DNA from 3 places in the Shewanella sp. 1311 genome. Region 3 is predicted to be linked to each of the others. Evidence: predicted binding sites of a transcription regulator. Region 3 holds the regulator's gene; each other region holds the start of a gene.
What was found. Region 3 encodes ArgR, which controls arginine synthesis, uptake and breakdown. Its sites were predicted from a motif close to ANTGAATANNTATTCANT; they were not measured.
Positions count from the first base shown of each region.

Region 1: the regulator ArgR is predicted to act here: its motif matches at 2,895-2,912, upstream of AC5YB3_RS05720 (YjiH family protein).
Region 2: the regulator ArgR is predicted to act here: its motif matches at 2,363-2,380, upstream of argA (amino-acid N-acetyltransferase).

Region 1 covers NZ_CM181686.1:1,265,365-1,269,617, reverse strand. Annotated here, with positions in the region: gene AC5YB3_RS05725 (transposase) at 182-1,216, shown strand; gene AC5YB3_RS05720 (YjiH family protein) at 1,455-2,813, opposite strand; gene AC5YB3_RS05715 (DUF998 domain-containing protein) at 3,508-4,236, shown strand.
Region 2 covers NZ_CM181686.1:3,080,580-3,084,832, forward strand. Annotated here, with positions in the region: gene coaBC (bifunctional phosphopantothenoylcysteine decarboxylase/phosphopantothenate--cysteine ligase CoaBC) at 1-798, opposite strand, end outside; gene radC (RadC family protein) at 921-1,598, shown strand; gene rpmB (50S ribosomal protein L28) at 1,720-1,956, shown strand; gene rpmG (50S ribosomal protein L33) at 1,963-2,136, shown strand; gene argA (amino-acid N-acetyltransferase) at 2,460-3,779, shown strand; gene AC5YB3_RS13925 (PH domain-containing protein) at 3,899-4,253, shown strand, end outside.
Region 3 covers NZ_CM181686.1:1,837,206-1,841,458, reverse strand. Annotated here, with positions in the region: gene AC5YB3_RS08350 (LysR family transcriptional regulator) at 1-783, opposite strand, end outside; gene AC5YB3_RS08345 (NAD(P)-dependent oxidoreductase) at 890-1,522, shown strand; gene argR (transcriptional regulator ArgR) at 1,663-2,133, opposite strand; gene mdh (malate dehydrogenase) at 2,428-3,363, shown strand; gene AC5YB3_RS08330 (thiol-disulfide oxidoreductase DCC family protein) at 3,460-3,858, opposite strand; gene folM (dihydromonapterin reductase) at 4,143-4,253, shown strand, end outside.

The DNA.
Region 1 (4,253 bases), 570 kb from region 3:
CTTCTGCAACAATTCCATGATGAGATTCGTTTACGTGGTTACTCGGCCCGTACACGCAGTGCTTATCTGAAGAATAAAGGGGACAGCCGAAGAATAAAGGGGACAGCCATATCTTTTTGTGTTTTTTAGCACCTTCAACTAGGCTTTACATTACCTTGATTTTGTCTGTGTGGAGTTTGCAATGACTTCGGCCAGAAGACAGCTAATTGATGCTAATGCGACGCCCTTCTATCATGTGATAAATCGCTGTGTTCGAAGGGCTTTTTTGTGCGGTGAGGATAAACTCACGGGTCGCAGTTACGAGCATCGACGCGGCTGGATTGTTGATAAAATAAAGGTATTATCTGCGATTTTCTGCATTGATATTTACGCCTATGCGGTGATGAGTAATCACTATCATTTAGTACTTAAAATTGATGTCGACAAGGCCAAATCGCTAACGCAAAAAGATATTATTAATCGCTGGTGTCAAATCACTAAAGGCCATGCTGTCGCCACTAAGTATATGAATGGTGATGCTTTAATCGACGGTGAAGTGATGTTACTTGATGCGTTACTCGCCGAGTGGCATGAGCGACTGAGCAGTATCTCTTGGTTTATGCGCTGTTTAAATGAAGAAATTGCCCGTAAGGCCAATCGTGAAGATGAATGTAAAGGCGCTTTTTGGGAAGGCCGCTTTAAGTCGCAAGCCTTGTTAGATGAGCAAGCTCTGCTGGCGTGTATGATGTATGTCGATTTAAATCCTATTCGAGCGGGTATCGCCGACTCTTTGCAATCCTCTGATTTTACATCGATTCAGGAGCGAATTAACTCGCTAGATTCACCCAATCGCCCATTAACCATCTCAACCTTACAAACAGATTCCTCAACCAATCAAGCTCACATTCCCCACAACTCTCTTGCCCAATTCGATGGTGCAGCACACCTGAATGAGCAAGCGGGCATTCCGTTTCATTTTGCCGATTATCTCGAACTGATTGATTGGACGGGACGCGTTATGCGCCATGATAAAAAAGGCTTTATTGATAATCAGCGGCCCAAACTGCTCAATGAATTAGGCATTGCGCCCGAGGCGTGGCTCACGTCAGCCAAAGAATTTCGTCGCCAATACAGTGGCATAAGTGGTCGATGGGATAGCATGTGCGAGTTTAAAAAACAGCACAACAGCGGCAAATGGTGTAAAGGTAAAGCCTCAAGCGAAGCGTTACACCCTTAAGCTCATCACTGCTCAGGATCAGCGCTGAGGATTATGTTTATTTATCCGAAATGAAGACGATTCCACGCAAAACGCAGCTCGCTTTTGTCCAAACGTGAGTTGTGTGGTTACGAGTGGAGGTTGTACGATTAAGTCATACGATATAATCAAAACTGTCAGTTCGTGTATGAGTTACTACAAAAAAGGGGAGTCAGTTAACCTGACTCCCCTTTTAGCTGAGCTATTGTGCCGTTAGCTTTTAGAACAATAAATGCGCTACACCCGCGATAACAGGCAGTGTCACTAAGGTACGTAGAATAAATACCACGAAGAGCTCAACAAAGTTCACCGGGATTTTACTGCCGATAAGTAATGCGCCCACTTCGCTCATGTAGATCAACTGAGTCACAGACAAGGCCGCAATCACAAAGCGAGTCATATCCGATTCAATTGAGCTGGCCAGAATTGACGGAATAAACATATCCGCAAAACCCACCACAATCGTTTTAGAGGCTTCGGTGGCTTCTGGGATATGCAGTAATTCGAGTAATGGAATAAATGGCATACCTAGATAGTTAAAGATAGGCGTGTGCTCGGCAATAATCAGCGCCAGCGTACCAATGGCCATTACCACAGGGATAATGCCAAACACCATATCGACAACGTTTTTAACGCCTTCATTCAAAACGGCTTTGATGCCACCGGCACTGGCGGCTTTTTCTAAGGCTTTATCAAAACCCCAAGAGAAAGCGTTGTGACCCGCGGGGATCAGCTCATCATCTGGCATGCGTGGAGTATCGTCTATGTAGTTGTCTTTCTTCCACGATAGCGGTGGCAACTTAGGCACAATCACAGCCGCGGCAAAACCAGCGAGACACACAGTCAAATAGAAGGGCACAAACATGTGCTCTAACTTAACCTGTGAGATCACCACTAGGCTGAAGGTAATCGATACTGCCGAAAACGTGGTGCCGATAACGGCCGCTTCTCTTTGGGTATAAAAACGTGCTTCGTATTGTTTGCTGGTCAGTAAAATACCCACACTGCCATCACCTAACCATGAGGCCATACAATCAATTGCACTGCGACCCGGTAGATTGAACACGGGGCGCATGATTTTGGTTAGCAGTGTGCCAAACAGTTCGAGTAGACCGAAGTTCAGCAGCAGCGGCAACAACATACCCGCAAAGATAAACACCGAGAACAGTACAGGCAGTAAGTCGTTTAAGACTAATGCACCTGTACTTGAGGAGTTAATAGTCTCTGGGCCTAAGCCTAAATAGGTCAGCACGACAAACACCGCACCTATGATCCGCGTGATCAACCATAAAGGACTGACATTTAATAAGGCATTAAGGAAGTGATTCTGGGTCACAAACTTAGGCTTAAATGCTTTTGAAAGCGAAGAGGCCAGCGCCGTAGTCACGATAATCATCGTCACTATGAGGGTTAACACGCCGCTCAATGCGCCTTGCAGAGCTTTAGAGATAATCGCGATTGGAATCGTGATCGCATCGTTGTAGCTGATAGGGGTCATAAATAACAACAGACCGATCAGCGAAGGGACGATAAAGGTGAGTATCGTCTTAATGTTTCGATTTTTATTTTCAGTAGTCAATTTTGTACACCTTAAAGTACGAGTCGTACATGGTAAATTTGAATTAATAGCCGCACATAACGCGCTGTTGACGCCGATTAAGGTGCATTTAAATTCAACTCAAAAACGAGAATGGGGAAGATTACTCGCTTAGCTTGTCTATGTAAAACGATTCGCTAGTTAGTTTGATATAAGCAGCAAAACAGCATAGTTATTTTACTTAAGTTGTCGGTGATATTAGGTCGATACTTCTGGATGGTTTCACATAAAAAATTATTACAAACATGGTGTTATGGGTTATTGTTTCTGAGGGGTTAATCGCTTGTATGATGATGTAGTTAAAACGATTGAGATGTTGTTTTTGCACGAAAAAACATCAGCAACTTTAGCCTTACAGCCCTCTTGGTTGGTTTTTTGTGCGATTTAAGTGGACTGTCGTGATAACACTTTCTATATAGCGTGGGTAAGCACTGTTTAAGAATGCCACGCTTATGTTCAGTGTATTTTGCTGCTCGGTACATTTTTATGCGACAGGCAGTTAAATCTGCTTAGAGATAATAGTGATCTTCCTCAGCATCTTGATGTTTTGGAGGCTGACTAAAAAGTCGCTAATAACGATGAAAGTAAAAATATTATTCATAAAGCGGATACCCGCCGCTTTAAATCTTCTCATTTCCATGTAAGTTAGTATCATTCCTATCCAACTCAAGTATTCATGACTGCAAAAGTAGAGAAGGTTAAGATTAAAGGCGGCTCGACACTGGCCATTAAGTTTGGTTTTCTGGGGATCTTTGGGCTTTTAATCGGTATTGTGATGACTGTTTTAGGATTTGACGACGCCGAATCCCATCGCTTTAATTTTTTAAATCATACCCTAAGCGAATTGGGGACTTATGGCCATTCGTCTTTTGCTGTGATCCTCAACGGGGGATTGTTTTTTGGCAGTTTAAGTCTCGTCTTCTATTGCTTGTCTTCGTTACAGCAAGTGACATCTTTCTGGGGATACCCCTTCTTTATCAGTCTGGCATGCACTTTTCTGGCCTTAGCGAGCGTGGGATTATTTCCAGTGAACGTGTATCACTTGCACGTTTTAGGGCTGAAATGGTTTTTCTATCTGGGAAGCTTAAGTGCGATTTTCTACTTAGCCTTAGTTTTTTTCGGCAAGTCTCATTTTGGTCGCTGGACTGGGTTATTAGCTCTCATTGTGCTGTACAGCATGATGACGTTTCTGTATGCGCCGCAATTGGATTTAGGTTTGACCGAAGGGGATAGGCCGTTTTATCAGGAGATGGTATTGCAGCTACCGCGTCCTAGTTTGTGGTGGCCAGCCCTACTGGAATGGATAGGGCTGGGCAGTCTATTGTGCTGGACCACTGTGCTGCTTTTGAGTCAGTTACACTCCAACCAAGAGCGAACCAGCCAAGATCGAAATAGTACTGGTTAAACTCATTCCTTAAGTTA
Region 2 (4,253 bases), 1.2 Mb from region 3:
GAGCATATTCTGCGCCGATTCAACATCAATGCGGGTCACGCCTTCTGGGGTGCTTAGATTCACTGGGCCAGAGACTAAGGTGACCGTTGCGCCCATATCTGCTGCGGCTTTGGCTAAGGCAAAGCCCATTTTTCCAGAACTGTGATTCGAAATGTATCTGACGGGATCAATCGCCTCACGGGTTGGTCCTGCGGTGATCAGCACCGACTGTCCTGCGAGCGGCTTAAATTCAACGGCGTCATGCGTGGCAAAAAATTGTGTAGCCAGTTCCGCTATGTCTAATGGCTCTAACATACGACCCGGGCCGACTTCACCACAGGCTTGACTGCCACTGGCGGGTCCCCAAAGTGTAAAGCCGCGGGATGCCAGACTGGTTAAATTCGCCTGCGTCGCTAGATTACGGTACATCTGCTGATTCATTGCTGGACACAGTGCAATGGGCGCCTCTGTGGCAAGACACGTGGTGGTGATCAGCTCATCGGCCATACCGGCATTAATCCGCGCCAATAGGTTTGCAGTTGCAGGGGCAATGATGACGAGATCTGCCCAACGAGCGAGTTCTATGTGGCCCATGGCTGCTTCTGCCGCAGGATCGAGCAGGCTTGAGGCAACGGGATGCCCAGATAACGCTTGCAGCGTAAGAGGGGTGATAAATTCCATCGCACTCTGGCTCATCACCACACGCACATCACAGCCACGCTCTTTTAAGCGGCGGACTAAATCAGCGCTTTTATAGGCCGCAATACCGCCGCCAATGCCCAGCAGGACGTTTTTATTTGTCAGACTCACAGACATCATCCGAGATAGAAATAATGCCGCCAACAATATCACAAAGCGGTGAATTTTAGTGACTCTCCCAGTTCAAAAAATCTCGTCCATACTCAGTAAAGTGAAAATATGTGAGATGACAGGGAGGTCGCATGGGCATTAAAGATTGGCCTGAGGGGGAAGGTCCGAGAGATAAACTGTTAGAAAAAGGGGCGGGGCAACTGTCGGATGCGGAGTTATTGGCGGTATTACTGCGGAACGGTTTGGCGGGATTAAACGCGGTTGACCTTGCAAGGTCGCTTATTAACGAGTTTGGCGGCCTCAGAAACCTGCTTTGTGCTCCTCGAAATCAGGTATGTCGACTTCCGGGCGTAGGACCTGTAAAATACGCCCAGCTTCAAGCTGCGGCCGAATTAGCGAGGCGTGTAGCGCAGGAAAATCTGCAAAGAGGTCAAGTTTTAACAAATCCCGATTTAACTCGGGACTATTTAATGCGACAATTGGCCGATCGCTCCTATGAAGTGTTCGCAGTTTTACTGCTGGATAGCCAGCATAGAGTGATTCAATTTGTCGAATTATTCCGCGGTACAATAGACTCAGCCTCAGTGTACCCACGTGAAGTGGTGAGCTTAGTGCTGGAGAAAAAGGCCGCAGCAGTTATAGTTTGTCATAATCATCCGTCTGGTATTGCCGAGCCCAGTCAGGCTGACCGACGAATAACTGAGCGATTAAAAAATGCGTTAGCAACCATAGACGTATCCTTGTTGGACCATATGGTTGTAGGTGATCGAGAGATAGTTTCTTTTGCAGAACGAGGCTGGATTAATTAATCTAACACTTGATCTTCACTCTGTGATCGTGTATAAAATGCGCCCTCTTTGTGCCTCGGGCGACGGCCATACGAGGCACATTAATGCTCGAGCGTTAAAATTGTTTTTGGAGAAGATTGACATGTCAAGAGTATGCCAAGTTACTGGCAAGAAGCCGATGGTTGGTAACAACCGTTCGCACGCAAAAAACGCGACCCGTCGTCGTTTTTTACCTAACCTACAAAACCACCGTTTTTGGTTAGAAGAAGAAAAGCGTTTCGTACAGTTACGTGTATCTACTAAAGGTATTCGTCTGATCGACAAAAAAGGTATCGAAGTTGTTGTTGCTGAACTTCGTGCTCGTGGCGAGAAGGTATAATAGATCATGGCTAAAGCTAAAGGTAATCGTGAGAAGATCAAATTAGTTTCTACAGCTAAAACTGGTCACTTCTACACAACTGAAAAAAACAAGCGTAACATGCCTGAAAAAATGGAAATCAAAAAATTTGATCCAGTTATTCGTCAGCACGTTATCTACAAAGAAGCAAAAATCAAGTAATCCTTGGTTAGTGTTTCGAGAAAAGCCCCTTATTTAAGGGGCTTTTTTTTGTGCTTTTTTTAGTAGTTAGTCATCAAGTTGAGATAATTGCCTCGCAAACTTAAGCCGCTGAATCATCCCCTGTGAAGCTAAAAAAGTGTGAACACTTGCTGAAAATGTAAAATAGTGCAGTTCTAAGCACTTTAAATCATTAAAACTGCACTTTAGTGAGAATAAATTCTTTATATGTGAATTAAAATGCAATACCATACGCGAAAGTTAGCGATTCATTCCTGGCATGTCATAGTGACGCTGCCAGCTCAAAAATGAGGTGTAAATAACGCGTGCGTACTACTGAACTGGTTGATGGATTTCGTCACTCTGCCCCCTATGTTAATGCTCACAGAGGTAAAACTTTTGTGGTCATGCTGGGTGGTGAAGCTTTGGCTCAGAGTCACTTCCGCGCCATCTTAAATGATGTCGCCCTGCTGCACAGTTTAGGGATTAAAGTGGTGTTGGTGTATGGCGCTAGGCCGCAGATTGATGCTGCATTAGCCGTCAACGGTATTGAACCTGCCTACCACGAAGGTGTGCGTATCACGGATGAAGACTCGCTCAAAGTGATCAAGCAAGTTGCGGGTGCACTGCAATTTGATATCACAGCGCGTTTATCCATGAGCTTAAGCAATACGCCGATGCAAGGCGCTCAAATTAACTTAGTGAGCGGAAACTTTGTGATTGCTCAACCTCTTGGTGTCGACAATGGTGTGGATTTTTGCCTGAGTGGCAAAGTGCGTCGTATCGATGTGCAAGGCTTAAAACGTCAGTTAGATAATCACTGCATCGTATTGATGGGGCCGATAGCGGCTTCTGTGACGGGTGAAAGTTTTAATCTGACCGCCGAGGAAATCGCGACCCAGGTGGCGATCAAACTCAAAGCAGATAAGATGATCGGTTTTAGCTCACAGAACGGTATTCTCGATCGCAATGGCGATGTCATTGCCGAGTTGATGCCGAACGATGCGCAAAACATCATGAACAAGCTGGCCGAGCAAGGTTCTGCCTGCATTGGCACTATGGCTTTCTTGAAAGCCAGTATCGATGCTTGCCGCAATGGTGTGCCGCGTTGTCACTTAGTTAGCTACCTCGAAGATGGCGCTTTGCTGCAGGAACTGTTTTCTCGCGAAGGGATAGGCACGCAAATCGTGACTGAGAGTGCCGAGCGTTTACGCTGTGCGTCGATCGCCGATATTGGCGGTGTACTGAACCTTATTCGTCCATTGGAGGAGCAAGGCATTCTGGTGCGTCGTAGCCGTGAGCAGCTCGAGATTGAAATTGAACAGTTCATGTTGATTGAACGTGATGGTTTAGTGATTGGTTGCGCTGCGCTTTATCCTTTTGAAGAGGACAATGCGGGCGAGTTTGCCTGTTTGGTGGTGCATCCCGATTATCGCGATGCCGACAGAGGGAGCTTACTGCTGAAGAACATTATCAATCAGGCCAGAAACCGCGGTTATTCACGCTTGTTTGCGCTGACAACACGGAGCATTCACTGGTTCCTCGAGCATGGTTTTGTGATTGAAGATGTTGAAGCACTGCCACAGAAGAAAAAGCAGTTGTATAACTATCAACGCCGCTCCAAAATTCTCGCGCTCGATCTCTAAGCCGTTTTAAATCAATCCAATCAATGCCAGCCTAGTACTCATATTAGCGCTGGCATTTTTGTTGACATAATATGTCTTTGTTGGCAGATTAAGGCTTCACTGCACGGGAGATGCTGCCAATGAGTCCTCAATTTTTCGAACTCGCCCCTTTCACCCAGACCTCTATCTTCAGTTTTATCGTCTTATTGCTCGGTTTAGCGGGTATCTTGCTGATGTTATGGCTAAAAAATATGCCTAAGATAGCGAAGTCGGCGAGTTTAGGCATATTGCTGGTGATGATGGGCGGATTTTCATGGGTTTTTTATCAATCCAATAGCGCCGAGTTAGTGTTAACCGATGCTGAACTCACAGTGGATGTGCCCTTCTATAAAGTGCAGTTATCCCGCGCGGATTTATTGTCTTCCGAGGCGCGCATCGTCGATTTGCAGCAAGAGGCTGATTTAACGCCGAGCTTTAAAACCAACGGTATAGGCA
Region 3 (4,253 bases):
GCCTGGCGTCGTAAAGTCGGGCAACACTTCTTTGAGCTGACCGCTAGCAAGGTATTGATTTGCTAAGTCGCAGGGCAAACGCACTATGCCATGTCCCCGCAGCGCAGCACTCACCAGCACGCCCATGTCGTTAGCTTTAAGATTACCTGTGACTTTTACATGCTCGGCTTGCAGCTCTTTCAGGAAAGGCCAATTTTGTTGCGCCGAGTGTATCAGGCAGTTGTGAGCCAGCAGATCTATCGGCTCGACAAGTGGTGTGTTGCTATCAAGGTAGCTTGGCGCAGCGCAGATCACGGCATCTATAGTCATTAAACGCCGCGCAATCAAATTATCATCCGGCTGCTCGGTATAGCGCAATGCCACATCGACTCGCTCATCCACCAATTGCGCAAAACTGTCCGACATCACCAGCTGAATACTGACCTTAGGGTGAATTTTAATAAAGCGATCGACAACATCGAACAGGCTGTGCTGTCCAAGGCCAATTGGTGTGGCGATACGAATACTGCCCACCAGTTCACTGTTATGGCTGTGGGCGCGGCTTTCCATGGCGGCTACTTCACTTAATATCCGCTGGCAAAATTGTAGCGCTTCTTCGCCTTGTAAGGTCAGGCTGACGCTGCGGGTGGTACGGTGGAGTAAGCGTAAACTCAACCACTGCTCAATTTCTTGAATATGGCGGGACACCTGCAGGCGGCTGAGGTCTAAATGCTCGGCAGCTTTGGTAAAGCTGCCACAGTTTGCCACTTCGACGAAACTGCGTATTGCGGCAATTTTATCCATATTAGTACCTCAAACTGAAACAATCATGCTCATTTATTGATGTTTATCACGGGAACCACTGCAAGTAAACTGGCTTCAATGTAAATCATCAGAGAGAGTTAACGAAATGAAAATCGCAATTTTAGGTGCAACAGGTTGGATTGGTGGTGCAATTTTAAAAGAAGCATTGAGCCGTGGGCACCAAGTAACAGCGCTAGTGCGTGATCCGAGCAAGTTATCCGCTACTGATGTGGCTGTGCATGCTGTGGATTTAGAGCAGCCATTAGTTGCGCAAACCTTTGCTGGCGTAGATGTTGTCATTGCCGCTGTTGGTGGCCGCGCACAACAAAATCATGACCTAGTGGCGAGTACGGTTCAGCATTTACTGGATGTGCTGCCTAACGCTAAGGTGCCACGTTTATTGTGGGTTGGTGGCGCAGGGAGCTTAGAAGTGGCACCGGGTGTGACTCTGGTTTCTAGCCCAGATTTCCCCGCTGCATATAAAGATGAGGCGTTAGCTCAGGGTGAAGCTTTGCAGGTATTCCGTGCGGCGCAAACTGCAATTAATTGGACCTTTGTGAGCCCCGCCGCTGAGATTTATCCTGGCGAGAGTGAAGGCCCATATCGCCTTGGTGGCGACAGCTTCTTTACCGATGCTAATGGTCGCAGCCGCATTTCTGTTACGGATTACGCTAAAGCCATGTTAGATGAGGCCGAACAGGGCACTCACGCAAATCAGCGCATCAGTGTGGCTTACTGACCTTAGCGTATAAACATCGGTGCGCGCGAGATTGGCTTAAATGTGTAACGTAATCGGGACAATGGCCAAATAATCAGCGCAAGATTGGACAGAAATGCGTACAGATGAAATAGAACAGGTCAGCAAGCTGACCTGTTTTTTTATTCTGCGTAATTGAATAAAGATTTGATGGTTTCTAAGGTATCGGCGATATCTTGGATGCTCGATGGACAAATAAAGATAGTGTCATCACCGGCAATCGTGCCCAAAATGCCTTCTGGTTTACCGATAGAATCCAATAAACGGGCAATCAGCTGCGCGGCACCTGGGCTAGTTCGCACGACAATCATTGCTTGGTTATGATCGACGTCGAGTACCAAATTCTTCAGCGGGCTACCCGCGGTGGGTACGCCTAATTCGGCCGGCAAGCAATACACCATCTCTTGCTTAGCGTTGCGAGTCCGCACTGCGCCGAACTTGCTGAGCATGCGTGATACTTTTGATTGGTTAATATTACCAAAGCCTTCAGCTTGCAAGGCGGTGACGATTTCACTTTGAGAGCCAAAGCGCTCTTCTTTTAAAATCGACTTAAAAATTCTAACAAGGTCATCCTGATTCTTGGTCGTTTGCATAATATTATTATTCGTTATTCAAAAAAACAGGCCCATTTTGAATATTTTTAGAAAAATTGTCAACAAATAACCAGATTGGTTGAATAAAAATTCACTAATCCCCTGTGGTTAAGCGTTTGCTGGGGGCTTAAAAATACCAATTTGAGTAATTGTTCTACATTGCTTCTAAGTTATTCCGGAATTCTTTTGTCCCACGACTAAGGGATAATTGAAATTGTTGTGACATTCCAGTAATGTGACGCCAACGTAAATTAGATCCATGTCACACATATCCGAGAAATAACGGAGATAACTATGAAAGTTGCTGTACTTGGTGCTGCTGGTGGTATCGGCCAGGCTCTTGCCCTACTGTTAAAAACTCAACTGCCTGCGGGTTCACATTTGTCTCTATATGATATCGCACCGGTTACTCCGGGTGTTGCGGTTGACTTGAGCCACATCCCTACTGCTGTTGAAATCAAAGGTTTTGCTGGTGAAGATCCAACGCCTGCCCTAGTGGGTGCTGACGTTGTTCTAATTTCTGCTGGTGTTGCGCGTAAGCCTGGTATGGATCGTTCAGATCTGTTCAATATCAATGCTGGTATCGTTCGCAACCTGATCGAAAAAGTAGCGGCAACTTGCCCTACGGCTTTGGTTGGCATTATCACTAACCCAGTCAACACTACTGTCGCTATCGCTGCAGAAGTGATGAAAAAAGCGGGTGTTTACGATAAGAACCGTCTGTTCGGTATCACGACATTAGACGTGATCCGCTCTGAAACCTTCATCGCTGAATTAAAAGGCCTGAATGTTGCTGACGTTAAAGTCAATGTGATCGGCGGCCACAGCGGCGTGACCATTCTGCCATTACTGTCTCAAGTAGAAGGCGTGATTTTCACTGACGAAGAAGTGGCAAGTCTGACTACTCGCATCCAAAACGCGGGTACAGAAGTGGTTGAAGCTAAAGCCGGTGGCGGAAGCGCGACTCTGTCTATGGGTCAAGCGGCTTGCCGTTTCGGTCTGTCTTTGGTTCGTGGTCTGCAAGGCGAAGCTAACATCGTTGAATGCGCCTATGTTGACGGCGGCAGCGAGCACGCAGAGTTCTTCGCACAACCTGTGCTGTTAGGCAAAAACGGTATTGAAAAAGTACTGCCTTACGGTGAAGTGAGTGCATTCGAAGCTAACGCTCGTGATTCTATGTTAGATACGCTGAAAGGCGATATCAAACTAGGCGTTGATTTCGTTAAATAATCTTTCGGATAATCTTTTTAGATTATGACGAATTAAAAAACGGAGCCATTGAGCTCCGTTTTTTTATGCCTGCGTTTTACACTTTCTAAAGCTCATTCAGCGGCGTTTGGTGGGAATTTGGCAGTTATCGTCGCAGCGGGCTTTGCCCGTCAGTAAATAGGAGATGCGGTATCTGTGTTTAGCAAAGCGCAGGTAAGTCCAATCGGCGACAGTTTTAATCACGGGCAGGCGTAACAGTTGGATCCAAGCGCGCGTCCCTGTCAGTGCCCACGCTTTACACGTGACATCTAACCCGAGTAACACTTCGCCCGTTGCGGTTTCACCGTGAAGAATAGTATTGGCGTAGTCTCTATCGATATGGCTGAAACGCTCGCTAAAGTCGGATGCATTTAAATCCTCAAGCGCAATCAAGTTGTTGGGATCGCGCGCTTTCAGTTGACGCATTTCGGCGCTACATAATGGGCAGTTACCATCATAAAAAATCCGCAGTTCCATCGGGTCCACCTCTGATGACTTGATCACAATACTTGGTCTAAGCTCTTGGCTTGTGCACTTAAGCTTGGTTTCTTATAGCCTATACGCAGAATAAAGGGTTTTAGATCGCAGCTGATTTTAGATCAACGCTGATTTTAAATTGAATCCGCGCCTCATTTGGCTTTTTGTTAGGTTAAATTCAAATGAGTGCAGTAACATCTTGGTTATTCATCAGTTTAACTTGATTGCTGATTTTTAAGTGAACAAGGTAAAGCCTGACAAATAACCGACTCAAAAGGATAGGTATGACATCTCCCATCATAATCACAGGCGTGGGTAAACGCATAGGTTACGCCTTAGCCAAACATTTTCTCGCCCAAGGTCAGCAGGTGATTGGTACTTATCGCAGCCATTAC